DNA from 3 places in the Rugosimonospora acidiphila genome. Region 2 is predicted to be linked to each of the others. Evidence: predicted binding sites of a transcription regulator. Region 2 holds the regulator's gene; each other region holds the start of a gene.
The links. The regulator HrcA, encoded in region 2, represses chaperone genes, less so after heat shock. The targets are predictions, from matches to a motif close to GGTTNGCACNCTCNNNNNGAGNGTGCNAACC.
Positions count from the first base shown of each region.

Region 1: groES (co-chaperone GroES) is a predicted target of HrcA. The motif match lies at 1,785-1,815, and genes of this name have one in related genera.
Region 3: groL (chaperonin GroEL) is a predicted target of HrcA. The motif match lies at 2,600-2,630, and genes of this name have one in related genera.

Region 1 covers NZ_BAABJQ010000001.1:519,763-525,391, forward strand. Annotated here, with positions in the region: gene ABEA87_RS02600 (sugar ABC transporter substrate-binding protein) at 1-697, opposite strand, end outside; gene groES (co-chaperone GroES) at 1,962-2,276, shown strand; gene groL (chaperonin GroEL) at 2,559-4,193, shown strand; gene ABEA87_RS02615 (sulfite oxidase) at 4,348-5,629, shown strand, end outside.
Region 2 covers NZ_BAABJQ010000006.1:360,968-366,596, reverse strand. Annotated here, with positions in the region: gene ABEA87_RS13810 (DUF4870 domain-containing protein) at 1-303, opposite strand, end outside; gene ABEA87_RS13805 (DUF4870 domain-containing protein) at 410-1,108, opposite strand; gene hrcA (heat-inducible transcriptional repressor HrcA) at 1,263-2,291, shown strand; gene dnaJ (molecular chaperone DnaJ) at 2,309-3,445, shown strand; gene ABEA87_RS13790 (16S rRNA (uracil(1498)-N(3))-methyltransferase) at 3,474-4,181, shown strand; gene ABEA87_RS13785 (SDR family NAD(P)-dependent oxidoreductase) at 4,210-4,953, opposite strand; gene ABEA87_RS13780 (MarR family winged helix-turn-helix transcriptional regulator) at 4,950-5,375, opposite strand; gene ABEA87_RS13775 (histidine triad nucleotide-binding protein) at 5,487-5,629, shown strand, end outside.
Region 3 covers NZ_BAABJQ010000031.1:60,964-66,592, forward strand. Annotated here, with positions in the region: gene ABEA87_RS35010 (dipeptidase) at 1-331, opposite strand, end outside; gene ABEA87_RS35015 (hypothetical protein) at 495-722, shown strand; gene groL (chaperonin GroEL) at 788-2,413, opposite strand; partial or broken gene ABEA87_RS35025 (cold-shock protein) at 3,189-3,391, opposite strand; gene ABEA87_RS35030 (GNAT family N-acetyltransferase) at 3,620-4,123, shown strand; gene paaN (phenylacetic acid degradation protein PaaN) at 4,177-5,629, opposite strand, start outside.

The DNA.
Region 1 (5,629 bases), on a different contig from region 2:
CGCCGCCCATCTTCGGGGTGCTCGTCAGCATCTGCTCGAAGTCGGTGCCCGCGGTGGTGTTGTCCCAGGCCGGTACGGAGGTGTTCGGGCCCTTGGCGTAGGTGCCGTCCGCGTACAGCGGGTCGAGGACCGAGTTGTAGCCCTGGGCGAACAGGGTCGCGTTGTTGTCGTCCGGCGAGCCGTTCAGCTCGGCGACGATGGTGCCCTTCGGCGCCTGCTTGTCGGCCAGGCACTTCTGCAGGCCCTGGCCCTGCAGCTTGCCGACCTGAACGTTGTCGAACGAGACGTAGTACTGCGCGCCGCCGCCGATGGTGAGTCGGTCGTAGTCGATGACCGGGATGCCGGCCGCCTGGGCCTTCTTGATGACGGCGGTGCCGCTGCCCGCGTCCAGGTCGGTGATGACCAGAACGTTGACCCCACTCGTGATCATCTGGTCGGCGATGGTCTGGAACGCGTTCGGGTCACCCTGCGCGTTCTGGATGTTCGACTTGACGTGGGCGTCGTCGAACGCCTTCTTCAGCAGCGGCCGGTCGTCGGCTTCCCAACGGGCCGAGGACTTGGTGTCGGGCAGGATGACACCGACGTACGGGCCCTTCTTCGCCGAGCCCGAACCGGAGTCGTCGGACTTGCCACAGGCGGACAAGCTGCCAGCAACCACCAGCCCGGCGGCGGCGAGGGCGAGGATCCCCTTGCGCATTGCATGGGTCCTTTCGGGGTATGCGCCGCACGGGGCGGCGGGGAGGGGTCATTCGTTTGCACGTATCGATGCACTTCGGCCCGAATTCCGGCTTCTTGGCTGGTGTCGCCCCCTCCGGCCGGCCCTCGAACCGATTGTTGTGCCCGGCAACGTATTCCTCTCGACGCGCCCCGCACAAGATGACGGCGGGGTTAAGTTTGTTGTCGGCAGTAACAATTCGGCAACGTGAGTGACCTTGCCGCTTTGACCAGGCTTCCCGCGTCGCCACGGCCACCGCCCCGCTCTCCCGTCCGCCCGGTTACGCCCGAGCCGAGCGGCGTTCGACGCGGTCTGCGACCGGATGCCGGGTCCCGCCAGGGCAAACCGGGCCAAATTTGTTGCCGTGGATGACAATTCGGCGTCGTGAGTGGACTTGCCGCGTTGACCAGGCGATCTGGCTTGGGTTTCCGGACCGGGACCAAGCTGGGCGGCGTTCTGCGCGGCCGGCGGACTGGGCGCCGCGCCCCTGCCGGGGGCAAGCGGGGGTTGGGTTTGTTGTTGTCAGTGACAATTCGACAACGTGAATAACTTTGTGCGTTGGCCAGGCCACGCGGCGTCGCATGCCCACCGCGCCGCTCTCGCGGCCGCCCGGTTTGAGTCCGGACCGGGCTGCCGGACGGGGCTGCCGGACGGGGCTGCCGACCCGGCGGTTCCTTCGCGGCCTGCGACCGGACACCGGGCCTTGCCACGAGCAAGCGGCTCGCACCTTCGCCGCGCGAGAGCCGCTCGCGGCCCAGCGCCACGCGGTCGTCGCGGAGGCGCGACGCGGAGGCGCGACGCGGAGGCGCGCCGCGAAGGCGCCACGCGGAGGCGCCACGCGGTCGCCGCGGGGGCGCTACGTGGTTCGCCGCGGGCGCGGGGGATGCCCGCCCCGGGTGTTCGTGCCAACCGCCGGCGGGCGCGTTACCGGCCGACGCGCCAGCCCCGTGACGGTCGGCCGGAGGTGGTCACGCGGCGTGCTCCGGCCTGCTCCGGGAGATCGTGCGCGGTACCGGGCGCGAGAGTTGGCACTCTCCTTGACGGAGTGCTAGATCCCGGCATAACCTGCGATTAGCACTCTCACGCTGAGGGTGCCAATCGGCTGGCCGTTGGCCGGCCGGTGCAAGCCCGGCGGAACCGGCACCCGCGACGACGGAGCCGCTGGAAAACGCCGTCTTGCTGGCCCAGCCCAGTGCTGGACCACGGGTGGCATGTGGCAGACGAAGATCAAGTACCCCAGGAGGGTATGCCCGTGACTACCGCGACCAAGGTTGCGATCAAGCCGCTCGAGGACCGCATCGTGGTCCAGGCGAACGAGGCTGAGACGACCACGGCGTCGGGCTTGGTAATCCCCGACACCGCCAAGGAGAAGCCGCAGGAGGGCACTGTCCTCGCTGTGGGCCCGGGCCGCTTCGACGACAAGGGCAACCGGATTCCGATCGACGTTCAGGTCGGCGACACGGTGCTCTACTCGAAGTACGGCGGCACCGAGGTCAAGTACGCCGGCGAGGAGTACCTGGTGCTCTCCGCTCGCGACGTCCTCGCTGTTATCGAGAAGTGAGCTGGGCGGGTCGTCGCCGGGGTGCACGTTGCGCCGGCCGCCGACCCGAGCGTTAACGGTCAAGATCGTCGTTCGTCGGCGGTCCCAGCCGAGATGATCACAAGTGCCGTCCCGGCGCCCGGCGAGCCGGGCGGTGGCCTGAGGGCCTGACGGCGCGGCTTTTGCGACCGGCGCGTCCGGCCCGCCACGAAATGGCGGGTCTGGCGGCCGGTCCACGAATGTGCCGTCCTGACGCCCGGACCACCGGGCGTCAGGACGGCACTTCCTTGTGAAGGGATAGATATGGCGAAGATCCTGAGCTTCTCGGACGACGCCCGACACCTGCTCGAGCACGGCGTGAACGCGCTGGCTGACACGGTCAAGGTCACCCTTGGTCCGAGGGGCCGCAACGTCGTTCTGGACAAGAAGTTCGGCGCCCCCGTAATTACCAATGACGGTGTGACGATCGCCAAGGAGATCGAGCTCACCAACCCGTACGAGAACCTTGGCGCCCAGCTGGTCAAGGAGGTGGCGACCAAGACCAACGACGTCGCCGGCGACGGGACCACCACGGCGACCGTGCTCGCCCAGGCGATGGTCCGGGAGGGCCTGCGCAACGTGACCGCCGGGGCCAACCCGAGCGGTCTCAAGCGGGGCATCGACACCGCCGTCAAGGTGGTCAACGACGCGCTGCTGGACAAGGCCACCGAGGTGTCCGGCCACGAGGAGATCGCGCACGTCGCGACGATCTCGGCGCAGGACGCGACGATCGGTAACCTGATCGCCGAGGCGATGGAGAAGGTCGGCCGGCAGGGCGTGATCACCGTCGAGGACGGTTCGACCATGACCACCGAGCTCGAGGTCACCGAGGGCATGCAGTTCGACAAGGGCTACGTGTCGCCGCACTTCGTGACCGACGCCGAGGCCGGCGAGGCGGTGCTCGAGGACGCCTACATCCTGGTCACCAGCCAGAAGATCAGCGCGGTGGAGGAGATGCTGCCGCTGCTGGAGAAGGTCCTGCAGGCCAGCAAGCCGCTGCTGATCATCGCCGAGGACGTGGAGGGCCAGGCCCTCGCCACCCTCGTGGTCAACGCCATCCGCAAGACGCTGCGGGTGATCGCGGTGAAGGCCCCGGCCTTCGGCGACCGGCGCAAGGCGATGCTGCAGGACATCGCGATCCTGACCGGCGGCGAGGTGATCTCGCCCGATCTCGGGTACAAGCTGGAGACCGCCGGGCTGGAGCAGCTGGGCCAGGCCCGCCGGATCGTGGTCACCAACGAGACCACCACGATCGTCGACGGCGCGGCCAAGGACGAGGACGTCGCCGAGCGGGTCTCCCAGATCCGCAAGGAGATCGAGGCCTCCGACTCCGACTGGGACACGGAGAAGCTCAACGAGCGGCTCGCGAAGCTGTCCGGCGGGGTAGCGGTGATCAAGGTGGGTGCCGCCACCGAGGTCGAGCTGAAGGAGAAGAAGCACCGCATCGAGGACGCCATCTCGGCGACCAAGGCTGCCGTCGAGGAGGGCATCGTGCCCGGTGGCGGCGCCGCGCTGGTGCAGGTCTCCTCGGCGCTCGACGGTCTGTCGCTGACCGGTGACGAGCGCACCGGCGCCACGATCGTGGCCAAGGCGCTGGTCGAGCCGCTGCGGTGGATCGCCCAGAACGCCGGACACGACGGGTACGTCGTGGTGGACAAGGTGCGCGCCAGCGCCTGGGGCGAAGGCCTCAACGCCGCCTCCGGCGAGTACGTCAACCTGGCCAAGGCGGGCATCCTCGACCCGGTCAAGGTGACCCGGAACGCGCTGGCCAACGCCGCGTCCATCGCCGGGCTGCTGCTGACCACCGAGAGCCTGGTCGTGGACAAGCCCAAGGAGCCGGAGGCCGCCCCGGCCGGGGACGGCCACGGTCACGGCCACTCGCACGGCCCCGGTTTCTGAACCGGCGTCCTGAGACGCGGATCACCGCACAATCGGGACGCAACCGGAGGAACGCCTCGAAGGGACGGTACGCGCCGCGTACCGTCCCTTCGAAGTTTCTTATCGAACCCTTACCGATCTACCGGTTGGGGCCGGTCGCGCGGAAGATTCACAGGTGAACAACGCACGGATACCCCGCCGGTTCGGGGCAGTCGCGGGGCTCGCCGCGGCGGCCGTCGCCCTGGGCGTGGCGGAGCTCGTAGCGATCTTCAGTGGACCGCAGTCCGCGCCGCTCGTGGTCGTCGGCGACGTGGTGGTCGACTCGGTACCCAAGTCGGTCAAGAACTTCGCCGTCTCGACGTTCGGTACGCACGACAAGACCGCGCTGCTGATCGGCACCACCATCCTGCTGGCCGCGTTCGCCGCCCTCATCGGCGCGCTGGCGACCCGGGATCAGCGGCTCGGCCTGGGCGGCATCGGGGTGTTCGGGATCATCGGCATCGTGGCGGCGGCCACCCGACCCAACGCCGGCCCGGGCTCCCTGTTCCCGTCGCTGCTGGGCGCGGTGGCCGGCGGCGCCGCCATGGTGCTCCTGCTGCGACGCCACGAGGCCGCCTCCGACGGCGGCGATCGGCGCCGGTTCCTCATGGAGTCCGGCGGCGTGCTGGCCGGCGCGGCCGTGGTCGGCCTGGTCGGCCGGCACATCACCGACCGGCAGAACGTGTCCGCCGCCCGGTCCGCGCTCACCTTGCCCACCCCGGCCAGCCCGGCCCCGCCGGTACCTGCCGGAGCCAGCCTCAACGTGCCGGGCAGCACCGGCTTCGTCACGCCGAACAACGACTTCTACCGCATCGACACCTCGCTGTCGGTGCCCCAGGTCGACCCGGCCACCTGGACGCTGCGCATCCACGGCCGGGTGCGCAACCCGATGACGCTCACCTTCAACCAGCTGCTGGCCCGGCCGACCATCGAGCGGTACATCACGCTGTCCTGCGTGTCCAACGAGGTGGGCGGCAACCTCATCAGCACCTCCCGGTTCCTCGGCGTGCGGCTGAAGGACCTGCTCGAGGAGGCCGGCCCGATGGACGGCGCCGACCAGGTGGTGGGCCGCGCGGTGGACGGGTTCACCACCGGCTCGCCCACCGAGGTGCTGATGGACGGCCGGGACGCCATGCTCGCCTTCGGCATGAACGGAAAGCCGCTGCCCATCGAGCACGGGTTCCCCGTTCGGATGGTGGTACCCGGCCTGTACGGCTACGTCTCGGCCACCAAATGGCTGGCCGAACTCGAGCTGACCAGCTTCTCCGACTTCTCCGCCTACTGGGTGCCGCGAGGCTGGTCGCAGCAGGCGCCGATCAAGACCGAGTCGCGCATCGACACGCCCCGGGACGGCTCGTCGCCCCGGCGCGGGCAGGTCACCGTGGCCGGGGTCGCGTGGGCCCAGCACCGGGGGATCT
Region 2 (5,629 bases):
GGTCTTGTCGTCGGCGGTGGCGTAGCCCAGCGGCGGCGGGCTCGTGGGCGGGTAGTACGTCGGCGGCGGGTAGCCGCCCGGGGGCATGCCGCCCGGCGGGTAGCCGCCCGGCGCGCCGCCGCCCTGGGGATAGCCGCCCGGCGGGTAACCGCCGGGCGCGGTGGCGTCCCACGCCGGGCCGTCCTGCGGTTGGCCGGGCGGCTGCTGGCGCGGCGGCTGGAAGCCTTGCGGGGGCGCGGAGGGATCCTGGGGCTGGCCGCCTGCGGCGCCGGGATCCCAGGTGGGGCTGGGGGGTTCGGTCATGTCCGTCACGGTAGGTGGCCCAATCAACCGCGCGCCAGACAGCCCGGATGACCAGTTGTCGACAGTTGCCGCTCAGGGGTGGACAGAGCGGACGGCGCGCGATAGGTCAACGGACGACCGGGTAGCTGACCGGGTACTTGTACAGCTCGCCGTCGTTGGCCCGCAGCCCGCCGACCACGCCGAAGATCGCGCTGAGCACCACCACGGCCCCCAGGGCGAGGTTCAGCAGCGCGTGGGCGGCCCCGGTGAACAGCCAGCCGCCCGACGCGCCCACGCAAATGCGGACCACGATCAGGATCAGCGCGACCGCGCTGGCCGGGCCGAAGAAGTTCAGCGCCGCGGCCGCGTGCGCCCGCACGGCCGGGGACTGGTTGCCGCGTCCCTGCAGCGCGATCAACGGCGCGACGAAGCCGAGCAGGCCGCCGCCGACGACCGCGCCGACCGCCCCGCCAAAGTGCGCGACCAGCGCCCAGGTCTTGTCCTGGGAGGAGGGGTAGCCGGGTGGTGGCGGGCCCGGCTGCTGCTGGCCGGGCCCGGTCGAGTACCCGGGCGGGGGGTACCCGTAGGGCTGCCCGTAACCCGGCGCTCCGCCCGGGCCGGACTGCCCGTAACCCGGCGCGCCGCCCGGGCCGGACTGGCCCGGCTGGCCCGGCTGGCCGTAACCCGGCTGAGTGGGGCCCGGCCCGGCCGGTCCCGGCTGGGGCGGCACGCCGGACCCCGGCGCGCCCGACCCCGCCGGCGCGCCCGATCCCGGCTGCCCGCCGGCCTGCGTTTCGTCCCATGGTGGGGTGGGTGGTTGGGTCATGTGCGTCACGGTAGGGGTACGGCAAGGGGGACGCCAGGAGGGGTATGCGGGAATCGGACGACGCGCCGATCCCCTGCGCCGCTCGACCGGAAGTAGACTGGCACTCACAAACGCCGAGTGCCAGCAGCCGACGACGGGCGGAGAGGGGTGGTCGATGAGTCTCGACGACCGGAAGCTTGACGTGCTGCGGGCGATTGTCCAGGACTATGTCTCGACCCAGGAGCCGGTCGGCAGCAAGGCGCTCGTCGAGCGGCACCACCTGCGGGTGTCGCCGGCCACCATCCGCAACGACATGGCGGTGCTGGAGGACGAGGGCTATATCCGCCAGCCGCACACCAGCGCCGGCCGGGTGCCCACCGACCGGGGCTACCGGCTGTTCGTGGACAAGCTCTCGCGGATCAAGCCGCTGTCCCCGGCGGAGCGCCGGGCCATCGAGCGGTTCCTGGTCGGCGCGGTCGACCTGGACGACGTGGTGCACCGCACGGTCCGGCTGCTGGCGCAGCTGACCCGTCAGGTGGCGGTCGTGCAGTTCCCGAGCCTGTCCCGCTCCTCGGTGCGCCACCTGGAACTGGTGCCCGTGTCCACCACCCGGATCATGCTCGTCATGATCGCCGATACTGGACGGGTGGAGCAGCGCCTGGTGGAGATGCCCGATCCGGTGCCCGAGGCCGACGTGCTCCGGCTGCGTACGGCGATCAACGAGAAGCTCGGCGGCGAGCGGCTGGTCGATACGCCGCCGCTGGTGCAGGACCTGGTCGAGGAGACCGACTCGGGCCTGCGGAGGGCCATGTCGACCCTGGCCAGCGTGCTCCTGGAGACGCTGGTGGAGCGGACCGAGGAGCGGATCGCGCTGGCCGGTACGGCGAACCTGACGCGTGGTGGCATCCTGGACTTTCAGGGATCGCTTCGGCCGATCCTCGAAGCCCTCGAGGAGGAGGTCGTGCTGCTCAAGCTGATCGGATCGGCCGAGCAGGACATCACCGCGACGAGGGTCCTGATCGGCGACGAGAACGAGATCGAGCATCTGCGGGCCACGTCGGTGGTCAGCACCGGCTACGGACCGGGCAGCACGGTGGTTGGCGGAATGGGCGTGTTGGGTCCAACCCGCATGGACTACCCGGGCACGATCGCCACGGTCAGCGCCGTGGCGCGATACGTCGGTGAAATCCTGGCGCAGAACTGAATGAGGGCATGACAACGGTGGCCAAGGACTACTACGGCATCCTCGGTGTGGCAAAGGACGCCACCGCCGACGAGATCAAGCGGGCGTACCGCAAGCTGGCTCGGCAGTACCACCCGGACGTGAATCCGGACCCGGAGGCCCACGAGCGGTTCAAGGAGATCAACGCCGCGTACGAGGTGCTGTCCGACGACCGGAAGCGCCAGATCGTCGACGTCGGCGGGGACCCGCTGGCGCCCGGTGGCGGCGGCGGCCCCGGTGGGCCCGGGGCGGGCGGCGCGTTCGTCGGCTTCCAGGACATCATGGACGCCTTCTTCGGCGGTGCGACCGGGTCTCGCGGCCCGCGTCCGCGCACCCGGCCTGGCTCCGACGCGATCCTGCCGCTGCCCCTCGACCTGCACGAGACGGCGTTCGGGGTCGAGGCCCCGATCACCGTCGACACGGCGGTGACCTGCCAGACCTGCCAGGGCGCGGGTACCGCGGCCGGCACCCACGTCGCCACCTGCGACGTGTGCGGCGGGCGCGGCGAGGTCCAGTCGGTGCAGCGGACCTTCCTCGGCCAGGTGGTCTCCTCCCGGCCGTGCGGCAACTGCGGCGGCTACGGCACGGTGATCCCGAACCCGTGCCCGACCTGCGCCGGCGATGGCCGGGTCCGCAGCCGCCGGACGCTGACCGTGAAGATCCCGGCCGGGGTCGAGGACCAGATGCGCATCCGGCTGGCCGGTCAGGGCGAGGTGGGCCCCGGTGGCGGCCCGCCCGGCGACCTGTACGTGGAGATCCACGAGCGGCAGCACGACGTGTTCTCCCGCAAGGGCGACGACCTGCACTGCCGGGTCACGGTCCCGATGACGGCCGCCGCCCTGGGCACCCGGCTGACCATCAAGACCCTGGACGGCGAGGAGAACCTCGACCTGCGTGCGGGCACCCAGCCGGCGTCCACCGTGCGGATCCGGGGCAAGGGCGTGCCGCACCTGCGCGGCACCGGCCGGGGCGACCTGTTCGTGCACCTCGACGTGCGTACCCCGACCAAGCTCACCCCTGACCAGGAGCGGATGCTGCGCGACTTCGCCAAGACCCGGGGCGAGGAGGTCGCCGAGCTGAGCAAGCAGGGTGGCTTCTTCTCCCGTTGGCGTGACGCGTTCAACGGTCACGCGTGAGCCGCGGACTCCGACCGGTGGGCCGGCGGTGAGCAGCCTCGCGCTGTTCCTGGTCGAGGCGCTGCCGGAGGGCGGGGAGTTCACGCTCGACGGGCCGGAGGGGCACCACGCCGCCGACGTGGCGCGGCTGCGCGTGGGCGAGGAGTTGCTGCTGGCCGACGGCCGGGGCGGTACGGCGCGGGCGGAGGTCACGGCCGCCCGGCGCGGCGCCCTCGACCTGTCCATCGCAGCGCGCCGGTACGCCGAGCCGCCCGACCCCAGGCTGGTGGTGGCGCAGGGCATCGCCAAGGGGGAGCGGGGCGAGCTGGCGGTCCAGGCGATGACCGAGGCCGGGGTGGACGAGATAGTGCCCTGGCAGGCCGCCCGCTCGGTGGCGATCTGGCGCGACGAGAAGCCGCTGGTCCGGTGGCGGGCCACCGCCCGGGAGGCGGCCAAGCAGGCCCGTCGCAGCCGGATCCCGTCGATACCGGCGCCGCTGTCCACGCCGGCCCTGGCCGCCCGGGCCACCCTCGTGCTGGACGCCGGCGCCCAGGTGCCGCTGTCGGCCGTGGAGCTTCCCGGACACGGCGACGTCGTGCTGGTGGTCGGGCCCGAGGGGGGCATCGCGCCGCAGGAACTGGAGGCGTTCGCCGCCGCCGGCGCGGTACCGGTGCGGCTGGGCGCGGAGGTGCTGCGTACCTCGACGGCCGGGGTGGCCGCCCTCGCCGTCCTGTCGGCGCGGCTCGGCCGCTGGTAGCTCCGGGCAGGGGCGGCCGGTGCGGCGGTCAGGTGCGCAGGTAGGAGGCGCCGTTGAGGTCGACGACCGTCCCGCTGGCCCACTGCGCCTCCGGCGAGGCCAGCCAGACGATCGCGGCGGCGATCTCCTCCGGCTGGGCCACCCGGTTGAACGGGCTCTGCGCCCGGATCTCCGGCCCGCGCGGCGACTTCAGGTGCACGTTGCCCATGTCCGTCTCGACGAACCCGGGCGCCACCGTGGCCACCTGGATGCCCAGCGGGCCCAGCGCCACCGCGAGCGACTGGCCCATCGCGTTGAGCCCGGCCTTGGTGGCGCCGTAGGCCGGCTGGCCCGGCTCACCCCGGAACGCGCCGCGCGAGGACACGTTGACTATCGCGCCGCCCGACTTCATGTGCTTGACCGCGCAGTATGTGACGTTGGCGGCGCCGATCAGGTTGACGTCGACGGTACGGCGCCACTGCTCCTGCCACTGCTCGTAGGTCACCTCGGTGATCCGGTGCGGCGTGTACTGGCCGGCGCTGTTCACCAGAACGTCGATCCCGCCCAGCGCCTCGGCGGCCGTGTCGACCATGGCGCGTACCGCCTCGGGGTCGGCCACGTCCGCCTGCACCGCCAGGTGGCCGGTGCCGGGCAGGTCGGCCACGAGCTTCTCGGCCAGCCCGACGGAGTCCCGGTGATGTACCGCCACCCGGTCGCCAAGCTCCGCGAAGGCGATGGCGGCGGCCCGCCCGATGCCCCGCGATGCTCCGGTGATCAGTACCGCTCGGCTCACTTGCGCCCTCCCAGGTTGGTGTGGATGGTCTCCAGCAGCCGGATCAGCTGCTCGCGCTGCTCGTTCGACAGGCCGTTCAGGGCGCGGTCGGTCAGCCGGAGCCGCTCCTGTTCGAGCGTCTTCTCCAGGTGGCGGCCCCGCTCGGTGAGGCAGAGCCGCACCAGCCGGGCGTCGTGCGGGTGAGCCTCGCGGCGCAGCAGGCCGGCCGCCTCCATCCGGGTGGCCGCCCGGGTCACCGTCGGCGTGGCCAGCTCGAGTCGCTTGGCCAGTTCGCCCGGGGTCTGCCCGTCGGCCTCCCACAGGCACTCCAGGATGAACTGCTGGCCGGCCCGGACCCCGTGCTGATTGAAGGCGGCCTCGGCCGCCTCGGCCATGGCCTTCTTCGTCGCCCAGAACGCGGACTGGAACTCGTCGCGTTGCACGGCCCCTACGCTACTTGACCGCACACCGTTAGCCGGCTAACCGTATCATTAGCTGGCTAACGTGTGATCCGTTCCGGGTGCGCGATGGAGGCGCACTGTAAGTTGCCTGCCATGGTCGACAACTGCCTGTTCTGCCGGATCGTGGCCGGGGAGATCCCGGCCACCGTGGTCCACGAGACGCCGGGCACCCTCGCCTTCCGGGACATCGCGCCGAAGGCGCCGGTACACGTGCTGGTCATCACCAAGGAGCACCA
Region 3 (5,629 bases), on a different contig from region 2:
CCTCGATCTCCTCGGCGTCCCGGGCCAAGGCCAGCAGATCCGGGTACCGCTCGACCAGCCGATGCACGAAGTCGATCTGTTCCAGGGTGGCGACCACGGCGGCGTCACCCGTCAGGCGTACCGACACGTACGCCGACCAGAACTGCGCGCCCACGCCGCCGGCCCGCAGCCGGACCAGGTCGGTGTGCAGGCCGCTCCCGCTCTGGTCGACCCCCACGTCCAGCCGGTCGAGGTCGTAGCGCACCCGGCCCCGCATCTCCCACGCGAGATCGTTATGGCCGTCGATCACCGGAGCGGCGGACAACAGGGTACGAAACCGGTCGGTAACCATGGTGGCACGGTACCCGGGGGACACCCCTCATAACCCTGGCCAGGGGGGCGTCAAACGGATGGACGCTCCAGCGACCCCCATTCGGGCAGTTATTTCGATTCGCCGGACCGTAACCGTCCTGAGCCGTAATGTGGGCCTTTCCGGGAGTCCGGAAGGAGGAGCCATGGGCACGTCACCATCAGACAAAGATCTCCGAGCCGAAGCTCAGGATCTGGTCGAAGAATTGCCTGACGAGACCGCGGCCGGTCGAATGGTGCACGACGACGGCACGCCGGCGAGCGCCGACGAATGGCTACGTAACCGCAGTAAGGCGATGAAGGGTCAGCCGGGTGCTCCTAGCCCGCTGTCCATACCGCCGAAGAAGAACAACAACAAGCCACCAAACCGGTAAGAGCCCGGATACGGCGGACGGGCGAGCCGACTGGCTCGCCCGTCCGTCGTGGCTGGAGCTGGGACTCAGAAGTCCATGTCCCCGCCGCCGCCCGGCGCACCGGCCGGGGCCGGCGACTTCTCCGGCTTGTCCGCGACCACGGCCTCCGTGGTCAGGAACAGGGCCGCGATCGAGGCCGCGTTCTGCAGCGCCGACCGGGTGACCTTGGCCGGGTCGATGATGCCCGACTCGAGCATGTCGACGTACTCGCCCGTGGCCGCGTTCAGGCCCTGGCCAGCCGGCAGGCTGCGGACCTTCTCGACCACCACGCCGCCCTCGAGGCCGGCGTTGACCGCGATCTGGCGCAGCGGAGCCTCCAGAGCGGTACGCACGATCTGGGCACCGGTGGCCTCGTCGCCCACCAGGTCCAGCTTGTCGAACGAGGTCTTGCCGGCCTGAACCAGCGCGACACCGCCGCCGGAGACCATGCCCTCCTCGACGCCGGCCTTGGCCGCCCGCACAGCGTCCTCGACGCGGTGCTTGCGCTCCTTCAGCTCGACCTCGGTGGCCGCACCGATCTTGATGACCGCGACGCCACCGGCCAGCTTGGCCAGCCGCTCCTGCAGCTTCTCGCGGTCGTAGTCGGAGTCGCTCTTCTCGATCTCGGCACGGATCTGGTTGACCCGGCCCTGGATCTGGTCGGCGTCACCGGCACCATCGACGATGGTGGTCTCGTCCTTGGTGATCTGCACCTTGCGGGCGCGACCCAGCAGGTCGAGGGTGGCGTTCTCCAGCTTGAGACCGATCTCCTCGCTGATGACCTGGCCACCGGTGAGGATCGCGATGTCCTGCAGCTGAGCCTTGCGGCGGTCGCCGAAGCCGGGGGCCTTGACGGCAACCGACTTGAAGGTGCCGCGCACCTTGTTGACGATCAGGGTGGCCAGGGCCTCGCCCTCGATGTCCTCGGCGATGATCAGCAGCGGCTTGCTCGACTGCATGACCTTCTCCAGGCTCGGGAGCAGGTCCTTCACCGCGGAGATCTTGCTGTTGACGATCAGGATGTACGGGTCGTCGAGGACGGCCTCCATCCGCTCCACGTCGGTCATGAAGTACTGGGAGATGTATCCCTTGTCGAAGCGCATACCCTCGGTGAGCTCAAGCTCCAGGCCGAAGGTGTTGCTCTCCTCGACGGTGATGACGCCTTCCTTGCCGACCTTGTCCATCGCCTCGGCGATGATCTCGCCGACGCTGGAGTCACCGGCCGAGATCGAGGCGACCGAGGCAATCTGCTCCTTGGTCTCCACGTCCTTGGCCATCTTGGCCAGTTCCTCGGCGACCGCCGCGGTGGCGGCCTCGATGCCCCGCTTCAGGGCGATCGGGTTCGCGCCGGCGGCGACGTTACGCAGGCCCTCGCGGACCAGCGCCTGAGCCAGGACGGTCGCCGTCGTGGTGCCGTCACCGGCCACGTCGTCGGTCTTCTTGGCAACTTCCTTGACCAGCTCAGCGCCGATCTTCTCGTACGGGTCCTCGAGCTCGATTTCCTTGGCGATGCTCACACCATCGTTGGTGATGGTGGGGGCGCCCCACTTCTTCTCGAGCACGACGTTGCGGCCCTTGGGGCCCAGCGTCACCTTGACGGCGTCGGCGAGGTTGTTCATGCCCCGCTCAAGACCGCGGCGCGCCTCCTCGTCGAACGCGATAATCTTGGCCATTCGGCGTTGTCCTCCTGGACAATCCCGGCGCCTCCGCTTCTTAGACGGCGGCCCGTGTGTCTACGCGTGGTCAGAACGGTGCCACCGCCGCCGTCAGATGCGCCGGCAAGGGCAACACCGCTCCCCGGCCGAGCCAGACAGAGCCCGCGACGACCGGCCCCACTGCTGGGACCACACCGGCTCGACCGTTGGCACTCAGCCTACCCGAGTGCCAATCACTTGTTTAGCACTCTCCCCTTACGAGTGCAAGCGTCCGAAAACGCGGGCGGGAGCGGGGCCGCCACGGCCGAGCAGGTGGGACCCCGGGAGCGTCCCGGATCGGGGCGAGAGCGGGTCCAGACCCGGGCGGGAGCGGGGCCGGCGGCCGGCGGAATCGGGCGGCCGGGCGGACGGGGCCCGGTCGGGGACCCCGGGGAGCCGGGGAGCCGGGAAGCCGAGCGCGGCGGCGGAAAGCCGGGGGCGGCCAAGCGGATCGGGGGCGGCCGGACGGCCCGGCCGGGCGCCACCTGTCGGCTACCGGGTGATGGCCGACCCGATGGCCGGCCTCGCGCCACCGCGTGGCCGGAGCGTGCGCCCGCACCCCTAGAAAAGGCGGGTGGCCGGCGGATGATCGGGGCACGGGGTCATGTCCGCGTCGGCGCAGCCCCCTGCCACGATCGGCAAGGGTGGAAAGACGGTCGGAAACGCCACACGGGACACCGAATCCCACAGTAGTGGGGATCGATGTCCCGTGATGTCACGTCTGATACGGCCCGCGATAGCCGGCCTCGCAGACTCAGGCGATCAGGCGGACCTTCTCCGCCTGCGGGCCCTTCTGACCCTGCGCGATCTCGAACTCGACGCGCTGACCGTCTTCCAGCGACTTGTAGCCGTCCATCTCGATCGCGGAGAAGTGGACGAAGACGTCCTGCCCCCGTCGACCGCGATGAAGCCATAGCCCTTCTCGCTGTTGAACCACTTGACGGTGCCCTGTGCCACGGTGCACTTCCTCACTTCGATGGTGCTGGGTCTGCCGACCCCCGACCCCACCGCGGAGCCGGTGCCGCGGTTTGCTTGCCGGTCTGGCGGGACGCGGGGCGAAACAGCGACCGAAAAAGCACGGTACACGAGCGGTCCGTAGGCCGCACCCCCGCAAATCGGACCTCATGGTCACAGTCAAGACTCAATGGGTGTCACGGGGTAAGCGTCGAAGGGCGGGCTAGTGCAATGGCCGAAGCGGTAGTGCGGCGAGTGACGATGGCTGATGCGGCAATGGCAAGGGCATTGCGTCTTGAAATGCTCGCAGACGCCCCACTCGCCTTTCTCGAAACAATCGATGAGGCGGCGGCCCGGCCGCATGCCGAGTTCGCGGCCAAGCTGCGCGAGCGGGTGGCCGGCAACGCCCAGGCGTTGTTTGTCGCGGCGGCCGACGGCCGGCTGGTCGGGCAGGCCGGCGGCTTCACGCCGCCCGGTACCCGCGGCGTCACGCTGGTGTTCGCCGTGTACCTGGCGCCGACCTGGCGCGGCCGGGGCCTGCTCGGCCGCCTGGTGGACGCGGTGGCCCAGTGGTCGCTGGCCGCGGGCCGGCCGGAGCTCGAATTGGAGGTGATGACCGGCAACCAGCGGGCGATCCGGGCGTACCAGGGACTCGGTTTCGTCGACACCGGGCTGCGTTCGCGCCACCCGGTGATCCCGGTGTTCACCGAGTTGAAGATGCGCCGCCCGGCCTGAACCGCTGAACCGCCGGGGCCGCCACCGTGCCGTCCCGGCGGTTCAGCGGGTGCTCAGATGTGCCGGCGAGACTGGACGATCCGGAACCGGCTGGCCACGTAGGCGCCATCGGTCAGTGCCGCGTTGGCCGCCGCGTTGGCGCCGCTGGCGTGGAAGTCGGAGAACGCCGCGGACTGGTTGACGAACACGCCGCCGTTCAGATTGGCCGACAGGTGCACGCCGACCTCGATGGCCGCCTCCTCGACCTCGGCCAGCACCTCGGGCGAGGTGGAGTAGACCGCGGCGGTCAGCGCACCCTTGGCGCCGACGGTACGGCGGAACAGCTCGATGCTGTGCGCCGTCGAGTCTGTGGCCACCACGAACGAGATCGGCCCGAACCACTCGCCGTCGAAGACCTCCGCGCGAGACGCGTCCTGCGTCAGGATGAGCGGAGTTCGCACCACCGCGTCCGGGTACGCGGGGTGGCTCACGGTACGGGAGTCCAGCAGTACGGTCCCCTGCTCGCGGGCCGCCTCGATGCGCGATGCCACGGCGTCGTTGACTATCGCGCCGGTCAACTCGACCGCACGGGCGTCGTCCCCGGTCAGCTTGCCCACCGCGTCGGCGATCCCGGTGGCCACCTCGTCGAACGACAGGTGCCCCGCCCCGGTCTCGATCCCGCCCCTGGGCACCAGGATGTTCTGGGGCGTGGTGCACATCTGTCCACTGTAGAGAGTCAAGGAGAATGCGATATTCGCACACATCCCGGCGAAGTCGTCGGTCGAGTCGACGACGATCGTGTTCACGCCGGCCTTCTCGGTGAACACCACCGCCTGGCGCGCGTTGACCTCCAGCCACTCCCCGTACCCGGTGGAGCCGGTGAAGTCGATGATCTTTACCTCGGGTCGCAGCGCCAGCTCGGAGGCCAGCCGCTCGTCCGGCCCCTCGGGAGCGAGCTGGATGATGTCCGGCTCGAAGCCGGCCTCCGCTAACACCTCCCGCGCGTACCGGACGGTGATGGCCAGCGGCAGCACGGCGCGCGGGTGCGGCTTGACGATGACCGGGTTGCCGGTGGCCAGCGACGCGAACAGCCCAGGGTACGAGTTCCAGGTGGGGAACGTGTTGCACCCGATCACCAGGGCGACTCCGCGCGGTACCACGTGGAAGGTCTTGCTCATGCGCAGCGGATCGCCGCGGCCGGCCGGCTTCTCCCAGTCCGCGACGGCCGGATGGCGGGTCTGCTCCGCGTAGGCGTACGCCAGCGCCTCCAACGCCCGGTCCAGCGCGTGCGCGCCACCGGCCTGGAACGCCATGACGAACGCCTGCCCGGTGGTGAACTGCACCGCGTTGGCCAGCTCGAAGATGTGCGCGTGCAGCCGGGCGAGGATCTCCAGGCAGACGCCCACCCGCACCTGCGGGCCGGCGGCCCGCCAGGCGGGCAGCGCGGCCGTGGCGGCGGCGACCAGAGCGTCGGGCGCAGCGTGCGGATACCGCACATCGAGTGCGATCCCGAACGGTGAGGACTCG